DNA from 2 places in the Desulfobotulus mexicanus genome. Region 2 is predicted to be linked to the other one. Evidence: predicted binding sites of a transcription regulator. Region 2 holds the regulator's gene; the other holds the start of a gene.

Region 1 (15,036 bases), on a different contig from region 2:
GGGAAAAATACAATACCCACACAGTAAGAAACGAACCCACGGTAATTCAGATGGTACTCAACGAGAGAGGCAATATTGGTGTTTCATCAACAACAACCCTTGGCTATTTCAGCGTTACCCATCCCGAAGAATACAAAAAACTCCTCATTTCCGAAATCAATGACTCAGTATATCATCGGCATTTCATCATCCGCAATGATGCAGTTATTTCCCCTGAAATATTCAATGAATACCTCCAATCCATTAAAAATAATGGAACATTTCAGACAATATTAAAAAAATACGGCCTCCAATAGGCATACCCATTCCCAATGCTATAAAGGAAAACATTTCATGTACAAACATCAGCTTTAAGCAAGTATAAGGTTGGGTTGTGTATTTCACGGACAGGCGCAGGGCCTTCCCCTGTAAATGATTTTTACGGCGCTGTTTTATGCAGGGGCACCCTCTACGGGGACGCAGGCTGCCGGGTAAAACAGGTGAGAAGATATTCTGTAAAACTTTTTTTGACCTCAAAGTTGGGATAATTCAGACGATAGAGAACCTCGCCGGGCAGCACTTCCTCATGGGCAGTAATGGTAAGATAACCCGTCTGAAAGAGGAGGGTTTCCACAAAAATATTATCCAGCTCAAAGCTGCCAAGGAGTTCCGCCCCCACTTCAAGCTTCTCAATGGCCGGAATGGGATAATGCCGCTCCGTAAGAAGCTGAAGAAGAAATGCAGGAGTGCCGCTTTCAAACCAGTAGTTTCTGAAAAGTCCTTCCCTGAAAAAATTCAAGATACTGAAAGGATTATAAATCCTCTCTCCCAACCAGGAATAACCATTATACCAGCGCCGTATATCATCAAGGTTTTTTCCTTTCAGATGCTCTTCAAAAACACAAACAAGCTCCGATTCTGTAAGTCCGCAGATGGTTGCAAACATGGGGGAAAGGGTAATATCCACAAGATTGTTAAGCCCGGAAAACAGGCTTACCTTGGAAAACTTTGAAACCCCTGTGATAAAAACAAAGTGAAGATGAGCATCACTGTCTTTAATTACAGAATAAAAGTTTTTCAAGCCATCCCGGATCTCCTCAACCCTGTCTCTGCATATAATGTTATCCAGAATGGGCTTGTCGTATTCATCCACAAGAAGCACAACCCGTTGATTATACTTTATGGAGACAGACTCTATCAACTGGGCAAAACGGCCTGAAATACTCTTGAAATCAGACACAACACCAAATTTTTGTTCATAAAAATACAATATTTCAGCTATTTTTTCTTCCAGCTCACTCCGGCTTCCAATAATACCCTGCCCAAAGGATACACGAATCACAGGATAAACCTGTTCCCAGTCCCTCCTATTTTCCAGCCATAGGCCTTCAAACAGGCTTCGGTTTCCCTCAAAGGCTTCTTTTAATGTATCTACCATCAAGGATTTACCAAAGCGCCTTGGTCTGGAAAGAAAATAATATTTGCCTGTTTCTTCAAGATCATGCACGAACATAGATTTATCCACATAGGCATATCCATTCCCAATGATCTCCCTTAAATTACTGATTCCGACGGGCAGTTTTTTCATCATCTCATCTCCATTACATGCCCATGCCTTTATTTCAGCCCAGACATCAGAAATTCCTTAAACTCTTGAATATAAAAAAAGTCTCCCTTCCAGAACCGCTCAAAGCTCTATAAAGGGAGACTTTCCATGTACAAGACCAACATCAAATATTAAGCCACCCCCATTGGGATTGCAAGGATAAGGTGTTGGGTTGCGTATTTCACGGGCAGGCGCAGGGCCTTCCCCTGTGAATGATTTTTACGATGCGGAACACTTTGACACTTGCGCCTCTTTCGGCTAGATCCAGCAGGCAAGGGCATTGATAAAAAAAGATCTTTGCCAGACATTCTTTCAGACCAGACCCTGCACTGCAGACGCAGTCAGTATAGCAGACTTACAAGCAAAAGGAGTGACCATGCAGACATCCTGTACCCAGTGCGGCGAATGTTGCCGCAAAGGCGGACCCGCCCTGCACATTGAAGACAAGTTTCTCATCATGCAGGGCAAACTGCCTGCAAGCGGCCTTTTTACCCTTAGAAAAGGCGAGATTGGCATGGACCCGGTGGAAAACAAAAAAATCATACTGGAAGAAGAAATCATCAAAATCCAGCCGGACAGCAACAGGGACTGGGCCTGTATCCATCTTTCTGAAAAAGGGGACGCCTGTGATGTTTATGAAACCCGTCCTGTGGAATGCAGACTGCTGAAATGCTGGGACACCCGTGCCCTGCTGGCCCGCTATCAGGAAGACCGGCTTACCCGCAAAGATATTTTCGGCGGTGTTGAAGGTCTCTGGGATCTCATTGAAGACCATGAAAAGCGCTGCGGCTATGATACCATCCGCAGCCTTGTTGAAACCATAGAGGGAAAAAAAGGTGCCGACGAGGAAAGTGTCCGGAAACTCGGAGAAATCATTTTGTATGACAGACACATACGGGAGGTCATGCATGAAAAAAAACCGGAGATGGCAAAAATGACGGATCTTCTCTTTGGAAGACCTCTGATGCAGACACTGCCGGTTATGTTTGATCTGAAAATAGAAAAAAAAGAATCCGGCTGGGTGATCAAACCCAAACGGATTCCCGTATAAAAAAACCGTGGACAGGGCTGCCTCACCCCGACCCCCTCGCTTCGAGAGCCTCAGCCACCGCCCGGAGGGAGAGGGGGGGGACAAAAGGTATTTCTATTTTAGGAAATAGCCTAAGTCATCAGGCAGCCTGAGCTTCTGATATTTCCCCAGGCCGGATACCGGAAACGGGCAGAAAACAACCCGGCTTGCATTTCACCCCAAGGCATACAGGCTCAGGGCAGACGGCGCATCTGGCGTAATCTATTTCCGGGAGATTGCCTGCCATGGCAACGGCTCCGTGGGGGCAGGCTTTGGTGCAGAGACGGCAGCCGATGCAACCAAAGTCACAGGCTTTTTTAGTTTCTCCGCCCTTGTCCGGATTTTTGCAGAAAATCATGGTTTTTGCCGTTTCCGGAACCATGACAATCACATCCTTGGGGCAGGCCCGGACACAGATACCGCATCCGATGCAGGCTTCCTTATCCACTTCAGCAACACCACGCGCATTGACAAGGATAGCATTTTCAGGACAAACTGAAACACAGCTTCCAAGGCCAAGGCACCCCCATTTACAGGCCTTCTCCCCTTCCGTCAGCAAAGAAGCTGCACGGCAGTCGGAAATACCCTGATAAGTAAACAGGGAATGGCATCCCTCCACATTTCCACCACCACAGGCAACCACAGCTTTGGCAGCAAGCATTTCTTCGGCTTCCTTACCACTGATGCGGGCCACTTCACGGGCCACATCAGCCCCCCCCGGCGTGCAGAGAGCCGGAGAAACGCGGGGCTCAAGCACCACCTTTTCCGCATACTGCCGACATCCCGCATAACCGCAGGCACCGCACTGACCTGCGGGAAGCACACCTTCCACCAGATCAATGCGGGGATCTTCCTCCACATAAAGCCATTTGTCAGCAATGGCCAGCAAAAGACCGATAAGGGCACCCAGTCCGCTCAGGGCCAGTACAGAAATCAGGATATTCATTGCAAATTTTCTCCTTCTGGATTCGTGGAACCCGCAGGTGCGGGAATCTGTACAGATCTTGCTCCAAAAGCCGTCCTGTTTTCCGGACAGTATTTTTTATATAAAAAAGCAGACGCAAGGTACAAAACTCTATATATTAATGAAGGAAAGCGTATCTTTTTTCCAAAATACCCGTTCTTACTCTTTCGTCTTCCGCAAGCGTCCCTTTGTCCTGCAAATAACATTACAAGATTCATGCCATGTATTCAAAAGCTTTGACCTTTGATCCATTCCCAAAAAGGCTTCACCAATATTTTTTTGATTATCATTATCTTTCAGCCATAGCAAGCCTAAGCCTTTGAAATTAAACAACCATGTTTTACGCTTGTAGCCGGGCACCCGTAAAGGATGCCCCTGCAAAACAGGGACCGTAAAAAGACTCACAGACGCAGGCCTTACGCCTGCGACGAGCTGTCCCATCCGTCAAAAATTAAATCTGGCCTGTTTTTTGCTTTTATCATTAAAAGAGATGTATCAAACCACCTTCAGTGAGGAGCTGTCATGCGAACAACAGAGGCCATCGTCACCTTCACATCAGGAGAAAACACCCGAATTCAGGCCTGCAGACCCGAAGCCTGTGCCGCCTGTAAAGCCAGAAGTGTCTGTTCCGTAGATCCGGCAAGCATGGAGATAGAGGTCAAAACCCTTCCCGGTCTCAGAGCAGGAGACAAGGTTCTTGTGGGCATAGGAAACAGCGAGTTTGTAAGGGTCATGGCCCTTCTTTATGTCTCGCCCGTTGTCTTTTTTGTAAGTGCTGCACTTACCGCCCACCATGCCGCCAGCAGGCTGCACCTGCCGGCCGATGCCTTAGCTGCCTGTGCCGGTCTACTGTCCCTTGCACTGGCATTTTTTACCATACGCCACATCAGTTCCAGACTGGCCCGCTCTCCGGCATATGGACCAAAAATTTTAAAACGCATCAAAGGTCCGGAACAGTCCGCTTTTTCGGACAATCCCACAGAACCGCCCCGTCAGACCGAAGACAAAAACGAATCAATTCAAATAAAAACAACCATATAAACAATATGGCATTCATATTGCTAAACAATTCCATCAAGCAGGCTGCCTGAACCTCCTGTACAAACAGCCCCGATATCTCTCTCCCATCGGGGCTGCGTACAGTCACACCGGCCCCCTTTGTCTGTCAACCGGTAAGTATCGGTCATAGCCCTGCACATTCTTATGAACTTACGGATACAAAAGGCGGATTACCATGCAGCATTTACCACCAAAAAAGCTTCTGGCCATAGCCATTGTGCTTTCTCTGCTGGGTTTCGGGGCCTACACCCTCTTTCCGGCCCAGCCTCCCATGGAACCCGTACGTATACTTTTTGAAGGAAAGGCAGGCAATGTTCTTTTTGACCATCAGATCCATTCTGAAGATTACGGACTGGACTGTGCAAGCTGTCATCACAACCTGGATTACGGGGATGACACCTTTTCCTGCCTTGTCTGCCACGAAAAAGATTCTGAAGATCCCTTTATGCTTTCCTACATGGATGCCCTCCACGACCAGTGCATCCAGTGCCATGAAGATGAGCAGGCAGGGCCCGTGGATTGTGCAGCCTGTCATAGCCGCTGATATCAGATGCCACATCCCCATGCCCCTGCAAGGGACATACACATCTGCACCAGGAGATTCTTATGATTGTTAACCGACTGCTTACCCTTGGTTCTTCCCGGCTCAGGTATGCACTGCTGCCACCAACTCCCCCTGACCTGGACCCTCTGCCCGTCCCGCAGAGCGTCACCCTTCTTTCGGATCAGACTCTGGGCCATGGCATTGGTGGCAGGGAAGCCCTTCTGCGACTCAAGCAGATTCCGGGCAAGGAATTTAAACTTAAAAAAGGCGATGTCGTATCAAAGGGACAACTCCTTGAACTTTTTGACAAAGGCCATGCCGTCATATCCCCCATCTCCGGCACCGTGACAGGCATGACCCCCTATGTGGGAGACTATGGACGTGTCTATATGACCCTCACCATAGAAGCAGGAGAAACGGACTCCCCCCCTCAGGCGGAAAGTTTTCAGCGCAGCGACATGTTCCGGGCAGCTCCTGCACTTCCCGGCAAACCTGAGCTGCCCCAAAATCCGCCCCTGAGGGTTATTATCAACGGGCTTGGCTCCGATGTTCTGGCCACCAACAACCAGTACGTACTTAAGACAAGACAAAAAGATCTTGAAGCCGGACTGGAATGGATTCGCAGTACATGGCCTTCGGCTTCAGCCCACCTTATGGTGGTGGAAGGCCAGCAGCAGGAATGGAACAAGCTCAAGGGATGCCGCGTGCACGGAGTTGCACCGGTTTATCCGGCAGCTTCTCCCCGCCTCCTCCACCGCACTGTGACAGGAGAAGAAGCCCCTGCGGAAGCACCCCTCATGGAAGCAGGAACCCTTGTCCTGCAGGCCGAAGCCCTGGCTGCCATGGGAACTCTCTACGCAACGGGCGTTCCTCCCATGCAGAAACTGGTGCAGGTCATGGGAAAGGACGGCATTGGCCATCTGATTTCCGTTTGCATCGGAACGCCTGTTTCAAAGGTACTGGAACATCTGGGACTTAAGGCCGAATACGGAGACAGACTGATTCTGGGCGGCCCCATGACAGGCTATGCCGTATATACCGATGACTTCCCCATATGTCCGGACACGGATACCCTCCTCGTTCAGGCAGCAGAAAAGGGTGTTCCTTCACAGACCCCATCCTGCCTCAACTGCGGTGCCTGCAACCGCATCTGTCCGGCACGGGTTCCTGTGAATCTTCTTCTGCGGGTTCTGGAAGCTGGCCATTATGGGGAAGCAGCGGAATCCTTTGACCTTATGAGCTGCATCGACTGCGGCCTGTGCAGCTTTGTATGCCCCGGACGCATTCCCATTTTCCAGTATATTCAATTGGCCAAATACGAACACCGACGCTATCTGGCCGAAGAAGCGCAGAATCAGGAGGTGGCAGAATGATGTCTTCCGCAACCCGGTTCACCGTGGGGCATGCACCGTTCATGCACTGCGGACAGAGTATTTCCATCCGGCACCTCATCATCATGGCAGCAGCCCTTCCTGCCATAGTCCCAACGATTCTGCGCTTTGGCATGCCTGCCCTTGCAGTGCTTCTCATGGCCGTAGGCTCAGCCATGATCTGGGAAGTGCTTTTTCAGTTAATAAGCAGAAAGCCCTCTTCCGCAAAAGACGGCGGTGCTGCCCTGACCGGCCTTCTCATTGCCATGCTCATGCCCATGGCCATGCCATGGTGGGCTGTGGTCTGTGCAACGGGCCTTGCCGTAGGCCTTGGCCGGGAAATATATGGAGGCACGGGCACCCATCCCTTTAATCCTGCGGCTCTGGTCACAGCCCTTCTTCTCATATCCTGGCCCCACCTCTATGATCTGGATCGGACCTTTCTCAATTACACCCTTAATTTTCCGGCCATCTGGCCCCTCGTTGAAGTAAAGGCCATGGGAGCTGAAGCAGCCTTCCGCTTTAACATGGCCGATCTTTTTATGGGCAGGGAAATTGCCTATATCGGAACAGGCTGTGCCGCAGGGCTTCTGATCGGGGGCATCTTTCTCATGCTCACCGGCATTTCACGCTGGGAAATCTGCCTTTCCTTCCTTGCAGGTATTCTTCTTACGGCCACAGCTTTTCACCTGATGAATCCTGCCCTTTATGCAGGTCCCCTCTTCCATCTGCTCACGGGCAGCACCCTTCTGGTGGCCTTTTTTCTCATGCCTGAGGATGCAGGATCTCCGGTACTGCCCATACCCATGCTTATCTTTGGCCTTGGCGGCGGTGCACTGGTAATCATCATCCGTAATCTGGGTGTTTATGGAGACGGTGCTGTCTTTGCCGTTCTCCTGATGAATCTTCTTACGCCCATCCTGGACCGGATGCGGCCCAAAGCCCTGGGGAGGTCCTCATGGGAGAAATGATACGTATGGTGGTCACCCTTGCCATCCTCAGTGCCGTCTCCGGCGGAGTGCTGGCGGGAGTTCAGCAGTGGACCAAAGACCCCATTGAAAGACAGAAACTTGCCAATGAAAAAGCGCCGGTTATCCGGCAGATTCTTGAAGGCACGGAAAACGACCCCATTGCCGATCGGTTCACCTTAAATGACGGCAATCGTGACTATCTCATTTTTCCAGGCAAAGTGAACAATCAAAGCATCATGGTGCTGGAAGACAGGGCACAGGGCTATTCCGGAGATGTTCATGTGATGGTGGGCTTCAGCCTGAAGGACGATACCCTGATGGGTGCGGGTGTAACTACCCACAGCGAAACACCGGGCATAGGATCAAGGGCCAAGGATGACCCGTCCTTCACCCGTCAGTTTAAGGGTAAAAAAGCCGGATCACCGGAAAGCCTCCGCTTAGACGGTGGAAGCTTAGACAGCATAAGTGGTGCCACCATCACAGCCCGTGCGGTGGTTCAGGCAGTGGAACGGGCTTCTTCGGCCTACCTTCGCCTCAAACCCGAACTCGAATCTTCCAAAACGGAAAAGGAGGAATAAATGCCGCGTCCTTTGCATAAAGAGTTCCTCAAGGGACTGTGGGAAGAAATTCCGCCCTTCCGTCTGGTCCTTGGACTCTGCCCCGTACTGGCCGTTACCATGACCGTTGAAAACGGCATCGGCATGGGCCTTGCCACCACCTTTGTGCTGGTCTGCTCCAATGTGCTGATCTCCATTCTGAGAAATCAGATTCCACCCAAAGTGCGCATTGCCTGCTACATTCTTGTGATAGCAACCTTTGTCACCATTGTGGATATGCTCATGCAGGCCTTCACCTATCCTTTATACCAGAAGCTTGGAATTTTCATTCCCCTCATTGTCGTGAACTGTGTTGTTCTGGGAAGGGCCGAAGCCTTTGCCAGCAAAAACAGCGTCCTCCCATCCCTGGCCGACGGCCTTGGTATAGGCATCGGATTCACCCTTTCACTGGCTGCCCTTGGCGCTCTTCGGGAAGCCTTTGGAAACGGAACCCTGCTGGGACACAGTATTTTCGGTCCCGGATACCAGCCCCTCACATTTCTTGTGGAAGCGCCCGGTGCCTTTATAGGACTCGGTATTCTTCTGGGACTCATGAACCTCATCAGCCAGCGCCGATAGGAGCGAACCATGGAAACCTATATCCTCCTGGCCATTACCTGCATTCTTATCAACAACATTGTTCTCACCCAGTATCTTGGCATCTGCCCCTTCATGGGCACTTCCAAGGCAATGGAAACAGCTGTGGGCATGTCCATGGCCGTTCTATTTGTTCTGGTCATGGCCGGTTCCGTAACATGGATGGTGGAACACTGGCTGCTGGCACCCATGGGCATCACCTTTCTGCGTACCATTGCCTTTATCCTCATAATTGCCTCACTGGTGCAGTTTGTGGAAATGTTCCTTAAAAAAAGTGCCCCCGGCCTTTATGCGGGTCTGGGCATCTTTCTCCCCCTTATCACCACCAACTGCGCCGTAATGGGGGCCTGTCTGCTGGCCATCAGTGCGGAATACACCTTTATTGAAACCCTGGTGGCATCCACAGCCTATGCCGTGGGTTTCGGTCTGGCCCTCACCCTCTTTGCGGGCATCCGGGAAAGACTTTTCCAGATGCGGGTTCCAGGCCCTTTCCGGGACACAGCCATCGGGCTGGTAACCGCAGGCGTAGTTTCTTTAAGCTTCTTTGCATTTAAAGGAATGGGCTGAAGGAAAATCTCCAATGCCCTTATCTGTTTTGAACAAGCCACAAGCTTTATCCATGAAGCCGTGCAACCCACGGCATAACCCTTGAAGGAGACATCATGGCAGCAAAAGAAAAAAAGCTCATGACCATCGACGGCAACACCGCAGCGGCCCATGTGGCCTATGCCTTCAGCGATCTTGCCACCATTTATCCCATTACCCCGTCCACTCCCATCGGTGAAATTTCCGATGCCTGGGCAGCAGACGGGCGTAAAAATATCTTCGGTCAGCCCGTGACCGTGCGCCAGCTCCAGTCCGAAGCCGGTGCTGCTGGGGCCATGCACGGCGCCCTTGCCGCAGGAACATACACTTCCACATTCACGGCATCCCAGGGGCTTCTGCTCATGATCCCCAACATGTACAAGATGTCAGGCGAACTCCTGCCCGCCGTCTTCCATGTAACGGCCCGTGCCGTGGCAGCCCATGCCCTTTCCATCTTCGGGGATCATCAGGATGTCATGGCCTGCCGCCAGACAAGCTTTGCCCTGCTCTGCTCCAATTCCGTGCAGGAAGCCATGGACATGGCCCTTGTAGCCCACCTTGCAGCCATTGAAGGAAGGGTTCCCTTCCTCCACTTCTTTGACGGCTTCCGTACCTCCCATGAAGTTCAGAAAATTGAAGCCATCGATTATGAAGACATGGCAAAGCTTGTGAACCGTGAAGCAGTAGCAGAGTTCAAGCACCATGCCATGAACCCCGAGCATCCTGAAATCCGCGGTACTGCCCAGAACCCGGACATCTACTTCCAGGGCCGTGAAGCCTGCAACATATTCTATGATGAACTGCCCCATGTGGTTACAGACTACATGAAAAAGGTCTCCGCACTTACGGGAAGACAGTACAATCTCTTTGATTATGTGGGTCATCCCGAGGCGGAACGTGTAATTGTTGCCATGGGTTCTGCCTGTGAAACCATTGAAGAGACCATTGATTACCTCGTGGAAAAGGGCGAGCGTGTTGGCCTTGTCAAAGTCCGCCTTTACCGCCCCTTTGTGAACGAGGCTTTCCTTGCTGCCCTGCCCTCCACTGTAGAGCGCATCACCGTACTCGACCGCACCAAAGAGCCGGGTGCCATTGGTGAGCCCCTCTACCTTGATGTCTGCACTGCCTTCATGGAGCACGGCGAAGCCCCCGGTATCGTGGGCGGACGCTATGGTCTGGGTTCCAAGGAATTCACACCCTCCATGGTTAAAACCGTTTATGACAACATGAAGGGCTTTGCCCCCAAAAACCACTTCACCATCGGCATCACCGATGATGTGACCCACACCTCCCTTGAGGTAAAAGAGCAGATTGATACCGCTCCCAAAGGTACGGTTCGCTGCAAGTTCTACGGCCTTGGTTCCGATGGTACCGTAGGTGCCAACAAAACCGCCATCAAGATTATCGGCGACCATACGGATCTTTATGCTCAGGCATACTTCTCCTATGACTCCAAAAAATCCGGCGGCATCACCGTCAGCCATCTTCGTTTTGGTAAAACCCCCATCAAGTCCACCTACCTTGTCAACACCCCGGACTTTGTGGCTGTACACAAAACCAATTATGTACAGCTTTATGATGTGCTGGATGGCATTATGGACGGCGGCACCTTCCTGCTCAACACCCACTGGACAGCTGAAGAGCTGGAAAATGAGCTGCCTGCAGATATGCGCCGTACCATTGCAGCAAAAAACATCAAGGTTTACACCATAGATGCCGTGAAAATCGCCTCTGAAATCGGCCTTGGTAACCGCATCAACATGGTTATGCAAACCGCCTTCTTCAAGCTTTCCGGCGTACTGCCCTTTGAAGAAGCTATTGATCTCCTTAAAAAAGACATTGCCAAAACCTATGGCAACAAGGGTGAGGCTATAGTTTCCATGAACATTAAGGCCGTGGAAAAGGCTCTGGATGCTCTGGTTGCAATACCCGTTCCCGCTTCATGGGCAACGGCGGTCAAAAGAACCGCAGGTGACATGGACGAGCCCGAATTCATCCAGAATGTCATGCGTCCCATGCTGGCCCAGAAAGGTGATGACCTGCCCGTATCCGCCTTCTCTCCCGACGGCGTCTTCCCCGTAGGCACCACCCTTTATGAAAAACGGGGTGTTGCCATCGCCGTACCCGAATGGATCATGGATAACTGCATCCAGTGCAACCAGTGCTCCTATGTCTGCCCCCATGCAGCCATCATCCCCATTCTCGCCACAGATGACGAGCTGGAAGGTGCCCCCGCAGACTTTAAAGTCATGGAAGCCAAGGGCAAAGAGCTGGAAGGCATGAAGTTCCGCATTCAGGTCAACACCCTTGACTGCTACGGCTGCGGTAACTGTGTGGACATCTGCCCCGCCAAAACTCCTGCTCTGATCATGAAGCCCCTGGAAACCCAGACTACAGTGGAAGTACCCAACCACGAATTCTCCCTCACCGTGCCCTTCAAGGCCGGCATCATGAACAGGGAATCCGTAAAAGGTTCCCAGTTTGTAAAACCCCTCATGGAATTCTCCGGCGCCTGCGCAGGCTGCGGAGAGACTCCCTATGTAAAACTTCTCACCCAGCTCTTTGGTGAGCGCATGTTCATCTCCAACGCCACGGGCTGTTCCTCCATCTGGGGCGGCAGTGCGCCCAGCGCACCCTACTGCACCAATGAAGACGGACACGGACCCACCTGGGGCAACTCCCTGTTTGAGGATACAGCCGAATTCGGCTACGGCAAAATGATTGCCGTCAAGCACCGCCGTGAAGGTATAGCCCAGCTGGTAAAAGAAGCCCTTGAGCTGGATCTGGATGCCGAGGTTAAGGCAGCCATGCAGGAATGGCTGGATACCATGTGGGACGGCAAAAAATCCCCAGTAACAGGACGCCGCATGGAAGCTGCCCTGGCAACGGCCCCTGCCCATGATATCATCGATCAAATTCTGGATCAGGCAGATCTCTTTGTAAAAAAATCCCACTGGATCTTCGGTGGTGACGGCTGGGCCTATGACATCGGGTTCGGCGGCCTTGACCATGTTCTGGCTTCAGGAGAAGACATCAATATCCTTGTCATGGACACGGAAGTTTACTCCAACACCGGCGGTCAGTCTTCCAAGGCAACACCTACGGGTGCCATTGCAAAGTTTGCCGCATCCGGCAAGAAAACGGCCAAAAAAGACCTTGGCCGCATGATGATGAGCTACGGCTATGTGTATGTAGCCTCCGTATCCATGGGTGCCAACAAGCAGCAGGTTCTCAAAGCCTTTGTGGAAGCGGAAAACTACCCCGGACCTTCCATTGTAATCTGCTATGCCCCCTGCATCAATCAGGGCATCAAAAAGGGCATGGGCAAGACTCAGGAAGAAATGAAGCTGGCTGTTCAGTCCGGTTACTGGCCGCTTTACCGCTTCAATCCCCTACTGGAAGAAGAGGGCAAGAATCCCTTTGTTCTGGAGTCCAAAGCTCCGGACGGAACCCTGCAGGAATTCCTTTCCGGTGAAAACCGCTTTGCCATGCTGGAAAAGAGCTTCCCCGAGGAATCTAAAAAACTCAGGGCTTCCATTGAAGCAGATTACGCAAGACGTTATGCAGCCTTGAAATACATGGCAGACGCCAAGGGCAGCGCAGAATAAAAAAATCCGGGAGGCCTTAAGGCTTCCCGGATGCAGGACAAAGAAAAGGGGATGCGGCCTGATGCCGTGTCCCCTTTTTTAACCGGTTATCAAAATTATTTAATTGAAGGCTTGATCTGAGTAATTCCATTGCGCGAAGGCTTACTACAGGTACAGGTTTCCTTGCATTTGACCTTGGTGTCAACTCTTCTGAGTGCATAACTTCCGGGTGCCTTTTCAATTTCCTTAAAATTACCTTTGCCGGGTATTCTTTTTGCAACCTCTTCACCTGCAAACTCAATGTTCCAATCATGCCAGTCAAGCCACCATGAACCTTCCTTTTTTCCAGCATTTTTGACCCAGTTTACAGGAGAATCAAATTCAAGATCTGCAGCCCTGTAGCCGTACTTATTTTTCACAGGAGGATTAACAACTCCTGCAACATGGCCCGAACCACCAAGAACAAACCTCACTCTTCCTGCAAAAAGAAGAGCTCCTTTAAATGAAGATTTCCACAAAACTATATGATCATCTTCAGTTGCAAGAAAATATGAAGGCGTTTTTATTTTTGAAATATCAATTGGAACGCCACCTATTTTTATTCCACCGGGATCCTTAAGCCTGTTTTCAATATACATATTCTGAAGGTAAAAAGCATACATTCCGGCAGGAAGATTTGTAGAGTCGGAATTCCAGTACAAAATATCAAAAGGAACAGGATCCCGTCCCTTTATATAACTGTTAACAGCATAGGACCATATAAGATCACTTGGTTTCAACATATTAAATGTCTTGGCAAGATGCCTTCCGTCAAGATATCCTACTTTTTTAATATCCTCGGTTATTTTTTTTACCTGAGATTGATCAAGAAAATTCCCAATTTCTCCTGGTTCGGAAAAATCTATCAATGTTGCCATATAAGTAAGGGATGCAAACCTTTGTTGCTTTTTTGACTCAAGATATGCGGCTGTTGTGGCAAGAATTGTTCCACCAGTACAATATCCAATAGCTGAGATCTTTTTAACTTTTGTTATTTTTTCAATCACATCAAGAACTTCAATATGACCTTCAAGCACATAATCTTCATATCTTTTTGAAGCATGCTCTGTTGATGGATTTACCCATGAAATTACAAAAACAGTGTAACCCTGATCCACCAGCCATTTGACCATGGAAATTTTTTCATTAATATCAAGAATATAATATTTATTTATAAAAGGAGGAGAAATTAAAACAGGAATCTTAAAAACTTTATCCGTAGTTGGGGAATACTGAATAAGCTGAAGAATATCATTTTGATAAACAACACTTCCTTTACTCAGTGCAATATTTTCTCCAAGCATAAATGCTGTATCATCTGAAATTCTAATATTAAGACTTCCATCTTCACAGTTTACATCATCTAAAAAATTATCAATGCCCTCAAAAATATTTTCACCTTTATGATCAAAGGTATATTTTAACAGTTCCGGGTTAGTGGCAAGAAAATTGGAAGGTGAAACAGCTTCAAGAAACTGCTTTGTATAAAACTCAACTCTTTTCTTTTTAACAGCCTCAATACCTTCAACATTTGAAACAGCTTCACTTAAGGTTTTCACGTTTAAAAGGTACAAATCTTTCATAAACTGAAAAAATGGAGTTTTATTCCACTCTTCTCCTGAAAATCTTTTATCTTTTTCCTGTTTTTCTTCTTTTTCCTGAGGATCCAATAAGTTTCCTACAATAGATGATGAAACTTCATTATAATCTTTCATCATTTTAAAACTTAGATTTAAAAGATTGCCGGGATTTAGTGCCATTTTTTGAAATACTTCAAAAAAATCAAACATAACCCCAGGTGCAGGAAGCTCACTTTTTACTTTATTTTTTGAAAGAGCATCTACATAACTTTTCTGCTTACTGGTAAATTTGATCATAAGATCATAAATTCTATCCAAATCAAATCCTGATGATGCTATTTCTTTTTCCATGCGCCCCCCAAAAACTTGAACTTTATTATTTTTTAAAACAAAAAACTTATCAGATTCCAAAATTTGCAGATAATAAAGTATCATTAAATAATAAAAAATGCTTTAAAATACATAGTAATGATAACAAATAAGGATAGAT
Region 2 (15,036 bases):
GCAGTGTGGTCATAAATCAAATCCATTTCTGATCAGGGATACGAAGGTTTTAGGGTCCAGGCTCGCACCGCCCACAAGGGCGCCATCAACATCTTCCATGGACATTAAGTCCTTGATATTGGATGGTTTAACGCTGCCACCATACAGAATCTCCGTCTGCTTGGCAAGGTCTTTTTCAAGACATTCTGCCAAGATTTTCCGTAAGAAGGCATGGACCTCCTGAACCTGATCCGCACTGGCCGTTTTTCCGGTTCCAATGGCCCATACGGGCTCATAGGCAAGGACAAGAGAATTAACGCCCGTTACGGAGAGGCCTTTTACCGCTTCCCGAACCTGTTTGTCAAGCACTTTGAATGTCAGCCCTTCATTTCTCTGGGATTCGCTTTCTCCTATACAGAGTATTACTCCCATTTCATGACTGAATGCAGCTTTTATTTTAGCCTGTACCATGGCATCGCTTTCTTTAGCCAAGGCACGTCTTTCCGAATGGCCAACGATGACAAGGGAGCAGCCACAGGCCTTGAGCATGGGAGCAGAGACTTCTCCGGTAAAGGCCCCTTCGGCTTCGCTGTGGACGTTCTGGGCGGCCAGAAGCAGCTGGGTATGGTTCAGCCTTTCCCTTACGGGAACAAGGGCAGGAAAGGGTGGTGCCAGAGCCACACAGGAATGATCCGGGAGTCTGCCCAGTGCCGTGGCGATGGCTTCCGCATCCTCAGCCGCTTTCGCTGGTGTCTTGTGCATTTTCCAGTTGGCTACAATGAGTTGTTTCCGGTCCATTGCCTTGCCTTTCCTAAAAAAGATTTATGAATGTTTACCCATGAAGGCTGCCAGATCCACCATACGTTGGGAATAGCCAGTTTCGTTATCGTACCAGGCAAGTACCTTGACCATATCCTCGCCTATGGTTTCCGTTGTGGGTGCATCGACCACGGATGAAAGGGGACAGCCGTTGAAATCCATGGAAACCAGAGGTTTTTCCTCAAAGCCCAGGATGCCTTTGAGGGGGCCTTCACTGGCAGCCTGAAGGGCGGCATTCACTTCTTCCTTACTAAGGCCTTTTCGTTCTGTATTGACCACCAGATCAATCATGGAGACGTTGGGGGTTGGTACACGGATGGAAAGACCGTTAAGCCTGCCCTGCAGCTGAGGAAGGACCAGACCCACGGCCTTGGCAGCACCTGTGGTGGTGGGTACCATGGATAATCCTGCAGCCCTTGCCCTCCGAAGATCCTTGTGGGGAAAGTCCAGTATGCGCTGGTCTCCTGTGTAGGAATGGATAGTGGTCATCAGACCCTGACGGATGCCGAAGCTGTCCATGAGAACCTTTGCAACGGGAGCAAGGCAGTTGGTAGTGCAGGAAGCGTTGGAAACTATGAAGTGTTTTTCTGGATCAAAGGTGTTTTCATTGACGCCCATGACAAAGGTGGCATCGGGGTTCTGTCCCGGTGCGGAAATGATGACGCGTCTGGCACCGGCCTTAAGGTGGGCAGCGGCTTTTTCCCTGTCACGGAAAACACCCGTGCATTCGGCCACTATATCTACGCCCAGCTCTTTCCAGGGCAGTTCCGCAGGATCCTTTGCCGCAAAAAAGGGAATGCTGCGACCGTTGACAATAATGGAATTGTCCGTTGCCTCAATTCGGGCATCAAGTCTGCCGTGTACGGAATCAAAGGCCAGAAGGTGGGCCATGGTTTCCGGTGTGGTGAGGTCATTTATGGCAACGATCTCCACATCCGGATGCTGCATGGCGCAGCGGAAGATCACACGGCCGATTCGTCCCAGGCCATTTATAGCGACTTTTACAGGCATGATTACTCCTTAATTTTAAGTCTTTAAAGATGTTTCATCATATTCATGGCATCCGTGCCATCGGGGTAATATCCTTTGCGGATACCGCTGGGAATAAAGCCCTGGCTCCGGTAGAAGCTCAGAGCCTCTGTATTTTTGCAGGCAACTTCAAGGAAAAGTACAGGCCATTGGGATTCTCCAGCCTTTTGGTATGTTTTTCCCATGAGAAGGGTGGCGACTCCCTTTTTTCTGTATGCAGGATGGCTTGCTATCTTAAGTATTTCCATACCGTCAGCCATCTGTCTTGCGCAGAGATAACCCATTATTATTCTGCTGTTTTCGGCAATGCAGGAAAAACCGTCGGGAATACTGATTTCCGACATGAAATCCTGTTTATTCCATGGGTATGGAAAAATGCGTCTTTCAAGGTCAACAACTGCGGCAAGATCCCCGGAAAGCATGGGCCGGATATGAATCTTATCCCTTTTGAGCACTGCGTGGCATTCCTTTAAGTACACCACTGGCAAGGGTGATGCTGCGTTTGCCGTGGGCTTCCAGCTGGGTTCCGATTTCATGGATGGGAACACGTTTTCTCAGGCTGATGGCGCGGATGAGAAGGGGAAGGTTGACACCGCTTATGACCTCTATTCTTCCTTCTTCCAGAAAGGAGTAGCTGAGGTTGGAGGGGCTGCCACCGAACATGTCCGTGAGAATGAGAAGCCCTTCTCCCTGATCCATTTTTTTTAAGGTTTCAGCAATTGTTTTTCTTATGGTATCAGCATCTTCCTTTATATTGACAGATACGGCAGTGACATTCTGGGTATTTTCTCCGAGAATGAATTCGGCAGCTTCAATCAGGGCCTGGCCGAGCTGACAGTGGGTGACTACGATGATTCCTATCATGTAAATTATTTTCCCGGTTAAGGGTTTGTATCAGGTGGGGGCGGACTGGCGGAGGATATCTCTGTGGCTTATGCCAATCTGGCCGACCCGTCCCTGCAGGTACTCAAAGATTCGGCGTGCAATGGCCACGGATCTGTGGCGGCCGCCTGTGCAGCCAATCCCCAGGGTGAGGTAGGCTTTGCCTTCTCTTTTATACAATGGGATCAAATAGTCAAGGAGGTCGAGGTACTTTTGTAAAAAGATCCGGGTTTCTTCCTGTGAGATGATGAAGTGCTGAATGGCAGGATCTTCTCCCGTAAGATCCCGTAAATCCGGATTGAAATAGGGGTTTGCCAGGAAACGGACATCCATGAGAAGATCCATATTACGTGGGAGGCCGTATTTGAATCCGAAACTTAAGAGATCCACCCTGAGTGTGTCTGTGGAAATGCAGTGTTGCGCAATGCCCATGATAAGGGCTTTAAGGGCATGGACCGTGGTTTCCGATGTGTCGATGACATGGTCGGCCCTTTCCTTTAGTGGGACCATGCGTCGGATTTCTTCCCGTATGCTGTCCATGAGGGAAATGGTCTGGGACAGGGGATGCTGACGGCGGGTCTGGCTGAAACGATCGAGCAGAACATCTTCCCTGGCATCGAGAAAAATAAGCTGAAAGCTCCAGCCCTGTTGCCGGACCTCTTCAAAAATTCTTGAATGGTTTTCAATAAAACCCTTTTCCCGGATATCCATGATAAAGGCAAGGCCGTTGAAATCTGCCGTATCACTGTGGATGCGGAGCTCCAGAAACTTAGGAAGAAGGGCTACGGGAAGATTGTCCACACAGTAAAAGCCTGCATCTTCAAGGGCTGCGGCAGCGGTACTTTTTCCAGAGCCGGAAAGTCCCGTTACAACAATGATTTTTCCGTTGGCGTCCATGGAGATCCACTTTATATGTCAGGTTATGATGGGTCAGATGATATGGCTGTATCCTGCCTCACCGTTAAAAAGAATTAAAAATCGTAATTATTCAGAATGGTTTTCCAATTACCATAGTTGCAAGACAGACGCACAGGCCCCAGGCTATTTGCCCGTGACGCAATCTTATTCGGGAGCTTCTTGCCCTGTGCGGAAGCGTCAAAAACTCCCCGCCACAGGCAGGATAAGCTTTTTGATTGTCATAGCAGGCTTAAGCACGCTGCCTTTGTGGCGGCTCAGACAGTTTGCCGCTTCTTTCGCACAGGCCTGCAAAGCTCTGATCCGAAACGATTGCAATGTCACTTGCAAATAGCCATGGAGCCTTGCAACAGTACGAAGCTGTTGTAATTACAGCATTGACAGTTCAAAATAAACTGTGCTGAACAGTTACTAAAAATCTTCATCCATGGGGGCAATGGCTTCTAAAACCATTTCTGGACTTGAAGCCTGACGGAGTCTGTTTTTTACGGATGGTTCCCGCAGGAGTCTGGAAATTCTTGCCAGAATTTTCAGATGCAGACCCGTTGCTGCACCGGGTGTCAGGATGACAAAAAAAAGGTGCACCGGCCGGTTGTCCATGGCGTCAAAGGAAACGCCCCTGCGGCTTTTACCAAAGATAAGAAGGATATCTTCAAGGCTGTCCAGCTTCCCGTGGGGAATGGCAATACCATCACCGATGCCCGTACTCCCCAGCATTTCCCTTTCCAGAAGTACCTGCATGAGAACTTCCTTTGGGGGTGCGGAAGTCTGGCTGAGGGAAGCAAGCAGTTCCTCTAAAACAGCAGGCTTATCCTTTGCCTGCAGGTCGGTGAGGATGGTGTCTCTTGTCATAATATCCAGAAGTTTCATTTGTTTACCTTTTGGTTACACTGCAAGCCTGAGTGAATGCAGGTTAAAGGCCTGCTCTTTTACCGACTCAGGCAGGCCTTTAATCCATCAGGCCGTGGGCTGAATCAGTCCCAGATCTCCGTCTTTTCTTCTGTAAACGACATTGACCTTCTCTGTGCGTGCATCGGTATAAACGATAAAATTCTTTTCAGAAATTTCAAGCTGCATGGCAGCTTCTTCGGCATCCATGGGTTTGAAGGGCATGGATTCAATGATAAAGCCTGCCTTTGGAGCCGTTTCCGGATTCAAAGCATCTTCATCTGCTTCCCGGATGGTTTCAGCAACAGCCATGGCTGCCTCGGCGCCTTTGATACCGCCTTTGGAAACAGGACGCTTTTCACGGATTTTTTCTTTGGTTCTGCGGATCTGGGTTTTGAGTTTATCCACCACCAGATCCAGGGCTGCATACATATTCTCTGTTTCTTCCGTGGCCTGAAGATTCAGGCGGTCACAGGTGATGCGCACATCCACAATATGGCGGATTTTTTCCACAGACATAACCACCTGGGCTTCGGCTGGGCCGTCAAAATGCTTGTCCAGTTTGGAAAGCTTACTGGTGGCGTAATTTTTCAGTGCTTCGGAGGGTTCGATGTTCTTGAAGGTTACGGATGTCTTCATGGGTGTTCCTCCTTCATGGTGTGATGGATGAAAGCCATTTCATTTTCATAGAGCGGACGGAAAGTGAAGGCTCCCGGACTGGAATAGATCAGTACTGTCTGCGTTTGCTGGACGGAAGAATTTTTAATATTTCCCTGTATTTGGCAATGGTTCTTCTGGCTATGTCTATGTTATGTTCTTTTTCCAGGATTTCTGCAAGTTTAAGATCGCTGTAAGGTTTTTGCGGGTCTTCGCTTTCCACCAGCTGCTTGATTTTATCAAGGACACTGGCGGATGCCATGGCCTCGCCTTCCACCCGGTTGATGGAGCTGTTGAAAAAATATTTGAGTTCAAAAAGTCCCTGGGGTGTATAGGCGTACTTATTGGTGGTGACCCGGCTGATGGTGGATTCATGCATCTGTATGTCCTGAGCCACATCCCGTAAAACCATGGGTTTGAGGTGGGCTATACCCTTTTCAAAAAAATCCTTCTGGAAGCGGACAATACTTTCCATCACATTGTAAATGGTTTTTTGTCTCTGCTGTATGCTTTTGATCAGCCAGGAGGCGGAACGCATTTTTTCCTGAAGATATTCTTTTGTTTCTCCTGTAACCTTTTCCCCTGTTCTCATGGCTTTTTTATAATAGGGGTTAATGTGCAGCCTTGGCAAGCCGTCATCATTCAGGCTGATGAGAAAGTCATTGCCATGTTTGTAAACATAGATGTCCGGCGTGATATAAACGGGTGCCTCATTGTGGTATTCCCTGCCGGGTTTGGGTTCTAAGGACCGGATAACGGAAACGGCAGCGATAACGGTTTCAATGGTCAGCTTCAGGCTTTTGGCGATGGCCTTGAAATTTTTATTTTCAAGGTGTTTTAAATGCTGGGATATGATTTTTTCCACCACATCCGATGCAATGCCAAGACGTTTGATCTGCAGCAGCAGGCATTCCTGAAGGTTTCTGGCAGCTATCCCCGGAGGGTCAAAGGACTGCACAAGCCTGAGGGCCTCAGTCACTTTTTTTTCAGAACAGTCGCTGACCTTCATGATATCTTCAATGCCCGTGTCCAGATAACCATCGGTATTGATATTGCCGATGATAAGACCTGCAAGCTGCTGAATCCGGATGTCTGCTCCTGTCATGGAAAGCTGCCAGAAGAGATGCTCATGCAGGGTTTCTTTTCCAGATATGAAGTTTTCATAACGGGGGGCCTCCCTCTCCTCGGATTCAAAATGCACCCGGCCCGTACTGCTGTATTCATCAAGGTAGCTGTCCCAGTCAGTTTCTGCACTCACCTTTTCGCTGATTTCAATTTCCTGGAGTGACTCTTCCGAGGCAGGTGTTTCGTTGACTTCCGGTGTCTCTGTATCCGGAGCCTCCATGCGTTCTTCCAGGGCAGGGTTCTGTTCCAGTTCCTGCTGAATCGCATCCACCAGCTCAAGGCGGGAGAGCTGAAGCAGCTTGATGGCCTGTTGTAGCTGGGGCGTCATGACAAGCTGCTGGGTCAATTTGAGTTGTTGTCGGAGTTCTATGGCCATTTTATAACCGGAATCCGTCTCCTAAGTAGGTTTTTCGGGCTACGGGACTTGCGGCGATGGCAGCAGGCGATCCTGATTCCACCACCTTGCCTGAATGCAGGATGTAGGCATGATCGCAGACACCCAGAGTTTCCCGTACGTTATGGTCAGAAATCAGAACACCTATACCCCGGTGGGTCAGATAGTTAATGATGTTCTGTATATCACTGACAGCCATGGGATCAACCCCTGCAAAGGGTTCATCCAGAAGAACAAAGGATGGATCTGTACACAAAACCCTTGCAATTTCAAGCCGTCTTCTTTCTCCCCCGGAGAGAACCGTGGCCATCTGAGGGGCTAGATGACGTATACCCAGTTCATCCAGAAGGGATTCTGCCTTCTGCCTGCGTTCCCAACGACCCATATCCAGATTTTCAAGGATGATCAGTATATTCTCCAGAACGGAAAGTTTTCTGAATATGGAAGCTTCCTGGGGCAGATACCCTATGCCATGGCGTGCTCGCATATACATGGGATAATCCGTCAGGTCTTTATCGTCAAGGAAAACCCTGCCTCCATCGGGCCGGATCAATCCCACGGCCATGTAAAATGTGGTTGTTTTTCCGGCTCCGTTGGGACCGAGGAGACCGATGACCTGTCTGCTTTCCACATGAAGGGATACCCCGTCCACCACTTTCCGGTCGCCGTATTTTTTTTCAAGCTGCTGGAGTTGTAATAAGGCCATGGAAGATCTCCTGATTTCAGAAAGGGGCGGCATCGGATCCCGGGAAAAGGGACCCTGAAGCTCCACCTGAAATTTCGATCTCACCGGTTCTGCGGTTGAAACGGATCTCAGGACCCTGAAGTATATTCCCATCGCGTTCCATTCGTGCCGGGTTTCCCGTGAGTATGATTATTTCATCTGTGCTTGTGTATACAGCCTTTTCTCCAAGGGCATGTCCATCGGCATGGGTCAGTCTTACATGGCCTTTGGCAATGGCCTTTTCAATTCCAGGGGGGGTATGGTCTGTTTCATGCTCCTTTTTTTCTTCACTTCTGTAGTAAAGGGTCATGGTGTCAGCCATGATATTCATTTCAGCCTGGCTCATGTGGACCTTGTCATGCAGAATAAGAATCTTTGCGTTCAAATCCCAGTGCTGCATCATGGCCCTTGCAGCCATGGGGGAGGTTTCCACGCTTTCAGTGGCTGTTTCTCTGAGGGTTGTGGGTGTTTCCTGGCTGCCTTCCACTTCCATCTGATTTTGAATACGGTCAAAACGGATTATGTTGCCACGGATATGCAGATCCGTGTGCAGAATTTCTGCAGGGAAACCTTCAAGCAGAAGCTTTTGGGTCTGGCTTTCATAAAGGGCCGTATCTGCCGTGGCATGGATATCTTCGCTGCTAAGACGGACCTTCCCTTCGGCTTTAAGGCTTTTCAGGCTTTCTGCGGACAGCTGTTTTCCCGTATCCATGGGGTAAAAAAAGATATGGATCTTTTCTGCCTCTAAGCTTTCGTGGTTTCCTGAAATTTTAGCTTCTCCTTCCATCAGAATTTTTCTGGATTTCGTATCCCAGGTCTGTTGTCTGCTTTCAAAATGAATGGAGGGTGATGAATCCGCTGAAAGGTTGAAAGGATAAAAAAAACAGAACATGACGAAAAAGACTCTTAGAAAAAAAGCTGTGTCATACTTTGGTTTTTGGAGGACTGATTTAGCGGTGGGTCCGGTCCTTTGACCACAGTGGTAACTCAGCATTTTCATCGATTGTGGCCAGAAGAGGGCAGGAGCTGTCTTATGGGGATGGCATGGAGCCATGGAGCTTTCCTTTCACATTGCCTATGAAGTGTATCAAGCCGTCTGAGATACTATAGGACAGGGTGTCTGAGATGATCAGGAGTCCTTCGCTTTCCACGGTTACGGGTTTTGGTGACAGGATGAGGTTTTCTTTGGCTATGTATTCCATTTTTTCGCTTTTAGCTGTATATTCAGGGTGTTCTATTTTTACTGATCCTTCGAGTAGCATATCCTTGGTATGGATATTTACGAAACCTGAAAGTGCATAGGCCAGGATAGGGATATTATCTTTTGTCATATAGGTGGCCTTAACCACTTCCAGAGCTGCAGCATCTGCCTTTCGGTCATAATCTGCCCTTTCTGCGGAGAGGGTCCAGACAACTTTGCCCTCTTCCGTTGCTGTATGGCGGAATCGGGTCAGGGTAATATCGGAGCGCTGCAGAAGAGAATCCGGTGGCAGTGGAGTACGAAACCGTTCTACCATAAACAGGATGGCGGTTGTGAGGATCAGGCCGCTTACAAAAAAAAGCAGAAAACGTCTTTTCCGGTAGCCGGGCTTCATTTCTGAAAGGGTTCCAGGATGGCGGTCCAGAGTCCTTTTTCCTTAAGAATGGCCTCGCAGACTTCCCGTACGGCACCACAGCCGCCGCAGGCTTTTGTGGTAAAGTCTGCCATCTCACGTACTTCTGAAGCTGCATCCCAAACGCTGATGGAGACGCCAACCCGTTTCATCAATCCCATATCCGGGAGATCATCCCCCATGAATGCCATGGCTTCCGGCAGAATGGCTGTTTTTTTTGTTATTTCAGGAAGAATGGCTGCCTTGTCCTTTACGCCGTCCCATATCAGCTCAATGTTTAAGTTTTTCAGTCTGTGACGCAGGGCGGGTGCTGCCCTGCCTGTAACAATGCCCACCTTGATTCCGGCATCCATAAGCATTCGAAGCCCAAGGCCGTCTTTCACATTAAAGACCTTTGTTTCTTCGCCGCTGTCGCTATAAATGACGGAGCCTGTGGTGAGGATGCCATCAACGTCCAGCAGCAGCAGGGAGATGTCGGCAAGGGAAGAGTTCATGCGGGGGATTCTCCAAGTATGGCTTTAATGGCACATAGCTGATCCAGAAGGCCGGGAAGGGTTGAAAGATGCAGGGAGTTTGCACCATCGCAGAGGGCTTTTTCCGGCTCAGGATGTACTTCAATGAAAAGTCCGTCGGCTCCTGCTGCCATGGCACTGCGGGCCAGTACAGGAGCAAATTCTCTCTGGCCTGAGGAATGGGTGCCGGAGCCTCCGGGAAGCTGTACGCTGTGGGTGGCATCGAAAATAACAGGATAACCAAAGCTTTTCAGGATGGGGATGCTGCGGAAATCCACCACAAGATTGTTGTAGCCAAAGCTTGCTCCCCGTTCCGTAAGCATAATTTTGCTGGCACCGGATTCCTTTAATTTTGTGACCACATTTTTCATATCCCAAGGAGCAAGGAACTGACCTTTTTTCACGTTTACGGGTTTTCCGGTACGGGCTGCAGCCGCAAGAAGGTCTGTCTGGCGGCAGAGAAAGGCTGGGATCTGTATTATATCAAGAACTTCTGCGGCTGCATCTGCCTGCTCAGGGAGATGAATATCTGAAATAACGGGAACCTCGAATCTCTTGCGTACGGTTTCCAGTATACGAAGGCCTTCATCCATGCCCGGTCCGCGGAAGGAGTTGATGCTGCTGCGGTTGGCTTTGTCAAAGGAAGCTTTGAAAATGAAGGGGAGCTGTCTTTTTTCTGCTTCATTTTTAAGGAATTCTGCAATATAGAGGCAGAGATCCAGGCTTTCAATGGCGCAGGGGCCTGCAATGAGCAGCATGGAAATTTCTGTTTTTGAAGAAAAATATGGTAATTCTTGCAATTTGGTTGTCATGGTGTCTCTTTCTATTTTTTCTGGCTGCAGCAGAGATTGTTTTTTTCTTGAAGGTATTCCTAACGCCCCCATATGCAAAAGTCAAGCCGATGCCTTCGTCCATCGTCAGGTCTTCTTTGTTTTTCCTTCTTATGCCCTTGATTCCCCATAAGTGAGCTGTTATGAATGCGACCGGAATAAAGCATTGGAAATTTATTGAGGGAGGGGTAAGGGAAAATGAAAAGCAAAGAAAAAAAAAGCAGGGGGTGGCTGTTTCTGCCCCTTATGGGGCTTCTTATAGGCGGTATCGGCTGGCTGGTTTTTACCTGTTTTGAAGGAAGTACGCCAGTGATATCCATGGATCTTGTGTCCGACAGCATAGGAGAAAAAGAGGCTCTTTCCCTTGAAGTGAAGGACAAAGGCCGGGGGGTTAAGGAAGTTCAGGTTTCCTTTTATAAAGATGGCAGAGATCATGTTCTTGAGCAAAAATCTTTCCCGGCCAGTTCTTTTCTGGGTGCCACAGGTGTGGATCATGTCCGTATGGATTTCGCCTTCAAGCCTTCTGAGCTGGGTATTTCCGATGGTGTGGGTACTTTAAGAGTCCGTGTTCGGGATGCATCACTGCGGGGGGGATTCAAAGGTAATGTGGCTTATCTGGAAAGGGAGATCCGGGTGGATACCCGGCCACCGGAGATTCGTGTGGTGACAAGGCGTCATTACCTTGCCCAGGGGGGGGCAGGGCTTGTGGGCTATCGCCTTTCCGAACCTGTGGTACGCAGCGGTGTCAAGGTGGATGGTAATTTTTTCCCCGGTTATGGCGGGTTTGGTCCGAATAAGGATGTTTACCTGGCTTTTTTTGGATTGCACCATGAGCCGGGATCCGGTTCGGAGATATTTATCGTGGCCGAAGATTTTGCCGGTAACAAAGGACGGGCTGGTTTTCCCCACCACGTGAATGCAAGACGTTTCCCCGAAGATAAAATCAATATCAGTGATCGTTTTCTCAACTGGAAAATGCCCGAGTTTCAGATTCCGGGAGGAGATCCGGATTCTCCGCTGGAAAAATTTCTTAAGGTGAATAACCTTTTGAGGGATAAAAATGAAAAGGTTATTTTTGCCGCTACCGAGAAATCAGAATCAGCCGTTTTATGGGACAGGCATTTTCTTCCCCTGCCTGCGGCTGCCAACAGGGGTGGTTTTGCGGACAGGCGAATCTACTACCATAATGGTCGGGAGATAGACCGGCAGTTCCATATGGGTCTGGATCTTGCCTCCATTGCCCAGTCTCCCGTTCCTGCAGCGGCTTCGGGCAAGGTGGTGATGACAGAAACCGTTGGCATTTATGGCAGAAATGTTATTCTGGATCATGGATGCGGCCTTTTTACCCACTATGCCCATATGAGTCAGATTGATGTTGCTGTGGGGGATCGCGTAAAGCGGGGAGATACGCTGGGCCTGACGGGTCTTACGGGTATGGCAGGAGGGGATCATCTGCATTTTGGTGTTATTGTTCATAACACCTTTGTGAACCCCATTGAGTGGCTGGATGCCAATTGGGTGGAGAACAATATTTTATCAAAACTTCGTGATATTGAAGCCGGTATTTAGGGCTGCGTATATAATTTTGGGTCTGATGGCGAACAGCTTTATGAGGAAAGGATCGGCATGGGAACTTTTGAGGTGAATAAGACATACCGCGAGATCAATGATAAAATTGCCGCAGGCAGGGCCGTGGTTGTTACCGCAGAGGAAATGATTGATATTGTAGAAAATGATGGGCCTGTCAAGGCTGCCCAGAGGGTTGATGTAGTCACTACCGGAACCTTTGCTCCCATGTGCTCTTCCGGTGCCTTTATCAATTTTGGCCATGCCCAGCCGACCATAAAGGCTTCTAAAACCTGGTTCAATGGTGTGCCAGCCTATGGGGGACTGGCCGCTGTGGACTGCTACATCGGTGCTACGGAACCTACAGAGGAAGATCCCCTGAATAAGGTTTATCCCGGTAACTTCAATTATGGGGGAGGCCATGTTATTGAGGATCTTGTTGCGGGAAAAACAGTGCATATGCGTTCGGAAGGATATGGAACAACCTGCTATCCCAATCGTTTCTTTGAAAAGGATCTGACCCTTGCAGATCTTCCCCAGGCCCTTCTCTGCAATCCGAGAAACGGGTATCAGAATTACAACTGTGCCATCAATACTACCAAAAAAACCATTTATACCTATATGGGTACCTTGAAACCCAGAATGGGAAATGCCAATTACTGCAGTGCCGGTGCCTTAAGTCCCCTTATGAACGATCCCTGTTACCGGACCATCGGCCTTGGAACCCGGATTTTTCTCGGCGGGGGGGTGGGGTATGTCACCTGGTGGGGAACCCAGCATAAGCCCCAGGCACCACGAACGGAACAGGGCGTTCCCACAACGCCTGCGGGTACCCTTTTTGTGATGGGTGATATGAAACAGATGAAGTCCGAGTGGTTACGGGGAGCCAGCATGCGGGGGTATGGCTGTACCCTTTCCCTTGGTCTGGGTATTCCCATTCCCATTCTTAATGAGGAGATGGCCCGGTTTACTGGAGTAAAGGATTCGGATATTTTTACCCAGGTGGTTGATTATGCCATGGATTATCCCAATGGTGTTTCCCGCAGCTATGGACAGGTGAGTTATGAAGAACTGAAAAGCGGTAGCATTACGGTGGATGGCAAGGTGATTCCCACTGTTCCCCTTTCCAGCATGGTCAAGGCCAGAGAGGTTGCTTTCATTTTAAAAGAATGGATAGAAAGGGGTAAGTTTTTTCTGGGAGAACCCCAGTTCCTTCTTCCCGGACCTTCTTAATTATTTTTACCCTCTTTAGCGTATATAAAGAGGGTTTTTTATGCAGGAAAAAACAGAGAGCCTTGAATCCTGCTTCCTTTTATACTTGACCATTGACGAAGGTGTTTTGTGTGAAAACTCAGACAAACGCAGAAAATATGCAGGTAAAGCCACCAAAGGCTTCCGTCTGGCGTGAGAATGTTGAAGCCATTGTCATTGCTGTGGTTCTGGCCCTTCTGATCCGGACTTTTGCGGTTCAGGCCTTTAAAATTCCTTCGGGTTCCATGCTGGAGACCCTTCAGATTGGGGATCATATCCTTGTCAATAAGCTGGCCTATGGCCTGAATGTTCCCTTTTTCGGAGAAGCGGTTTTAGGCGGAAAGATGCCTTCCCATGGAGATGTGATTGTTTTTGCCTATCCCGAAGACAGTAGCAAGGATTTTATCAAGCGTGTTGTGGGTGTTGAAGGAGATGTGATTGAAATCCGGAATAAACAGCTTTACAGAAATGGTGAAGTGGTGCCGGATGAACCATATGCTTGGCATGTGGATACAACTGTGTATCGCAGAGAAATCACCCCAAGGGATAATATGGGACCCGTCCGGGTTCCCGAAGGCAAGCTGTTTACCATGGGGGACAACAGGGACAGCAGCAGCGACAGCCGTTTCTGGGGGTATGTAGATATCCGGGAGCTGAAGGGGCGGGCCTTTATGATATACTGGTCCTGGGATGGAGAGAGTATGCGGCCCCGCTGGGATCGGCTGGGGAATTTTATTTCCTGAAGTAAGCCCCTGTTTTTCAGGGGCATTGGAGGGGTATGTATTTCAGCAGAAAAGACATTCTGGATATTGCCTCCCTTTCTGTGGAGGAAATTACCCATATTCTGGATACGGCTCAGGGCATGAAGGAGATTTCCTTAAGACCTGTGAAAAAGGTTCCCACCTTGCGGGGTAAGACCCTGATCCTTTTTTTCCATGAAGCCAGTACAAGGACAAAGACTTCCTTTGATATTGCAGGTAAGCGTCTGAGTGCTGATGTTATTGCTCTTGCCAAAAGCGGTTCAAGCATGGCTAAGGGTGAAAGTCTTCTGGATACGGTAAAAACCCTTGAGGCCATGCAGCCCGATGTGGTGGTCATGCGCCATGGTACTTCCGGCGCAGCCCGTTTTATTGCAGGACATCTGAAATGCGGGGTGATAAATGCCGGTGATGGCAGGCATGCTCACCCGACCCAGGCACTCTTGGACATGATGACCATCCGTGAGAAAAAAGGCCGTATTGCCGGACTGAAGGTGGCCATTATCGGAGATATTGCCCACAGCCGTGTGGCAAGGTCCAATATGGAAGGTCTTGTGAAGATGGGGGCTGAGGTGCGGGTGGCGGGACCGCCGACCATGATACCCAAGGGTATTGAAAGTTATGGGGTAAAGGCTTTTTTTTCCGTGGATAGGGCGCTGGAGGATGCCGATGTGGTCATGATGCTCCGTATGCAGAAGGAACGTATGAATAATGTTCTTTTTTCTACGGAAAGGGAGTATGCTAGGGAATTCGGGCTTAATGAAAAGAGATTGTCCATGGCCCATTCCGATGCAGTGGTTCTCCATCCCGGTCCCATGAACCGGGGAGTGGAAATTTCCGATGCAGTGGCGGACGGCCCCCGTTCAGCCATTCTGGATCAGGTGGAAAACGGTGTGGCCCTTAGAATGGCCCTTTTTTATCTCCTGGCAGGAGGAGTACGCAATGCGGATGAAGATTGAAAACGGCCACGTTCTGGATCCTGGCCACATTGACGGGTTGCGGGATATCTGGATTCTTGATGGTCGGATTGAGGCTGTAACGGAACCCGGCGCATACATGGAAAAGGCGGACGAGATTCTGGATGCTGAGGGGCT

Evidence for each region. Region 2 encodes sigma-54, which starts transcription at its own class of promoters, with help from an activator protein. Its sites were predicted from a motif close to TNTGGCACANTTTCTGCTNT; they were not measured.
Region 1: a site for sigma-54 is predicted at 4,075-4,094, ahead of FIM25_RS14610 (SoxR reducing system RseC family protein). Genes of this name have one in related genera too.

The regions. Positions count from the first base shown of each region.
Region 1 covers NZ_VDMB01000026.1:22,156-37,191, reverse strand. Annotated here, with positions in the region: gene FIM25_RS14635 (amino acid ABC transporter substrate-binding protein) at 1-296, shown strand, start outside; gene FIM25_RS14630 (ATP-binding protein) at 449-1,570, opposite strand; gene FIM25_RS14625 (YkgJ family cysteine cluster protein) at 1,962-2,636, shown strand; gene FIM25_RS14620 (RnfABCDGE type electron transport complex subunit B) at 2,755-3,600, opposite strand; gene FIM25_RS14610 (SoxR reducing system RseC family protein) at 4,141-4,659, shown strand; gene FIM25_RS14605 (cytochrome c3 family protein) at 4,853-5,221, shown strand; gene FIM25_RS14600 (4Fe-4S dicluster domain-containing protein) at 5,284-6,594, shown strand; gene FIM25_RS14595 (RnfABCDGE type electron transport complex subunit D) at 6,591-7,562, shown strand; gene rnfG (RnfABCDGE type electron transport complex subunit G) at 7,550-8,140, shown strand; gene rsxE (electron transport complex subunit RsxE) at 8,141-8,737, shown strand; gene FIM25_RS14580 (electron transport complex protein RnfA) at 8,747-9,322, shown strand; gene nifJ (pyruvate:ferredoxin (flavodoxin) oxidoreductase) at 9,418-12,948, shown strand; gene phaC (class I poly(R)-hydroxyalkanoic acid synthase) at 13,044-14,897, opposite strand.
Region 2 covers NZ_VDMB01000002.1:196,301-211,336, forward strand. Annotated here, with positions in the region: gene secG (preprotein translocase subunit SecG) at 1-13, opposite strand, end outside; gene tpiA (triose-phosphate isomerase) at 10-777, opposite strand; gene gap (type I glyceraldehyde-3-phosphate dehydrogenase) at 802-1,809, opposite strand; gene FIM25_RS02985 (GNAT family N-acetyltransferase) at 1,833-2,282, opposite strand; gene FIM25_RS02990 (PTS sugar transporter subunit IIA) at 2,266-2,691, opposite strand; gene rapZ (RNase adapter RapZ) at 2,722-3,606, opposite strand; gene FIM25_RS03000 (PTS sugar transporter subunit IIA) at 4,036-4,494, opposite strand; gene hpf (ribosome hibernation-promoting factor, HPF/YfiA family) at 4,582-5,151, opposite strand; gene rpoN (RNA polymerase factor sigma-54) at 5,240-6,670, opposite strand; gene lptB (LPS export ABC transporter ATP-binding protein) at 6,672-7,394, opposite strand; gene FIM25_RS03020 (LptA/OstA family protein) at 7,411-8,304, opposite strand; gene lptC (LPS export ABC transporter periplasmic protein LptC) at 8,444-9,007, opposite strand; gene FIM25_RS03030 (KdsC family phosphatase) at 9,004-9,519, opposite strand; gene kdsA (3-deoxy-8-phosphooctulonate synthase) at 9,516-10,295, opposite strand; gene FIM25_RS16985 (hypothetical protein) at 10,285-10,500, shown strand; gene FIM25_RS03040 (M23 family metallopeptidase) at 10,566-11,936, shown strand; gene FIM25_RS03045 (homocysteine biosynthesis protein) at 11,994-13,166, shown strand; gene lepB (signal peptidase I) at 13,277-13,927, shown strand; gene FIM25_RS03055 (aspartate carbamoyltransferase catalytic subunit) at 13,963-14,901, shown strand; gene FIM25_RS03060 (dihydroorotase) at 14,885-15,036, shown strand, end outside.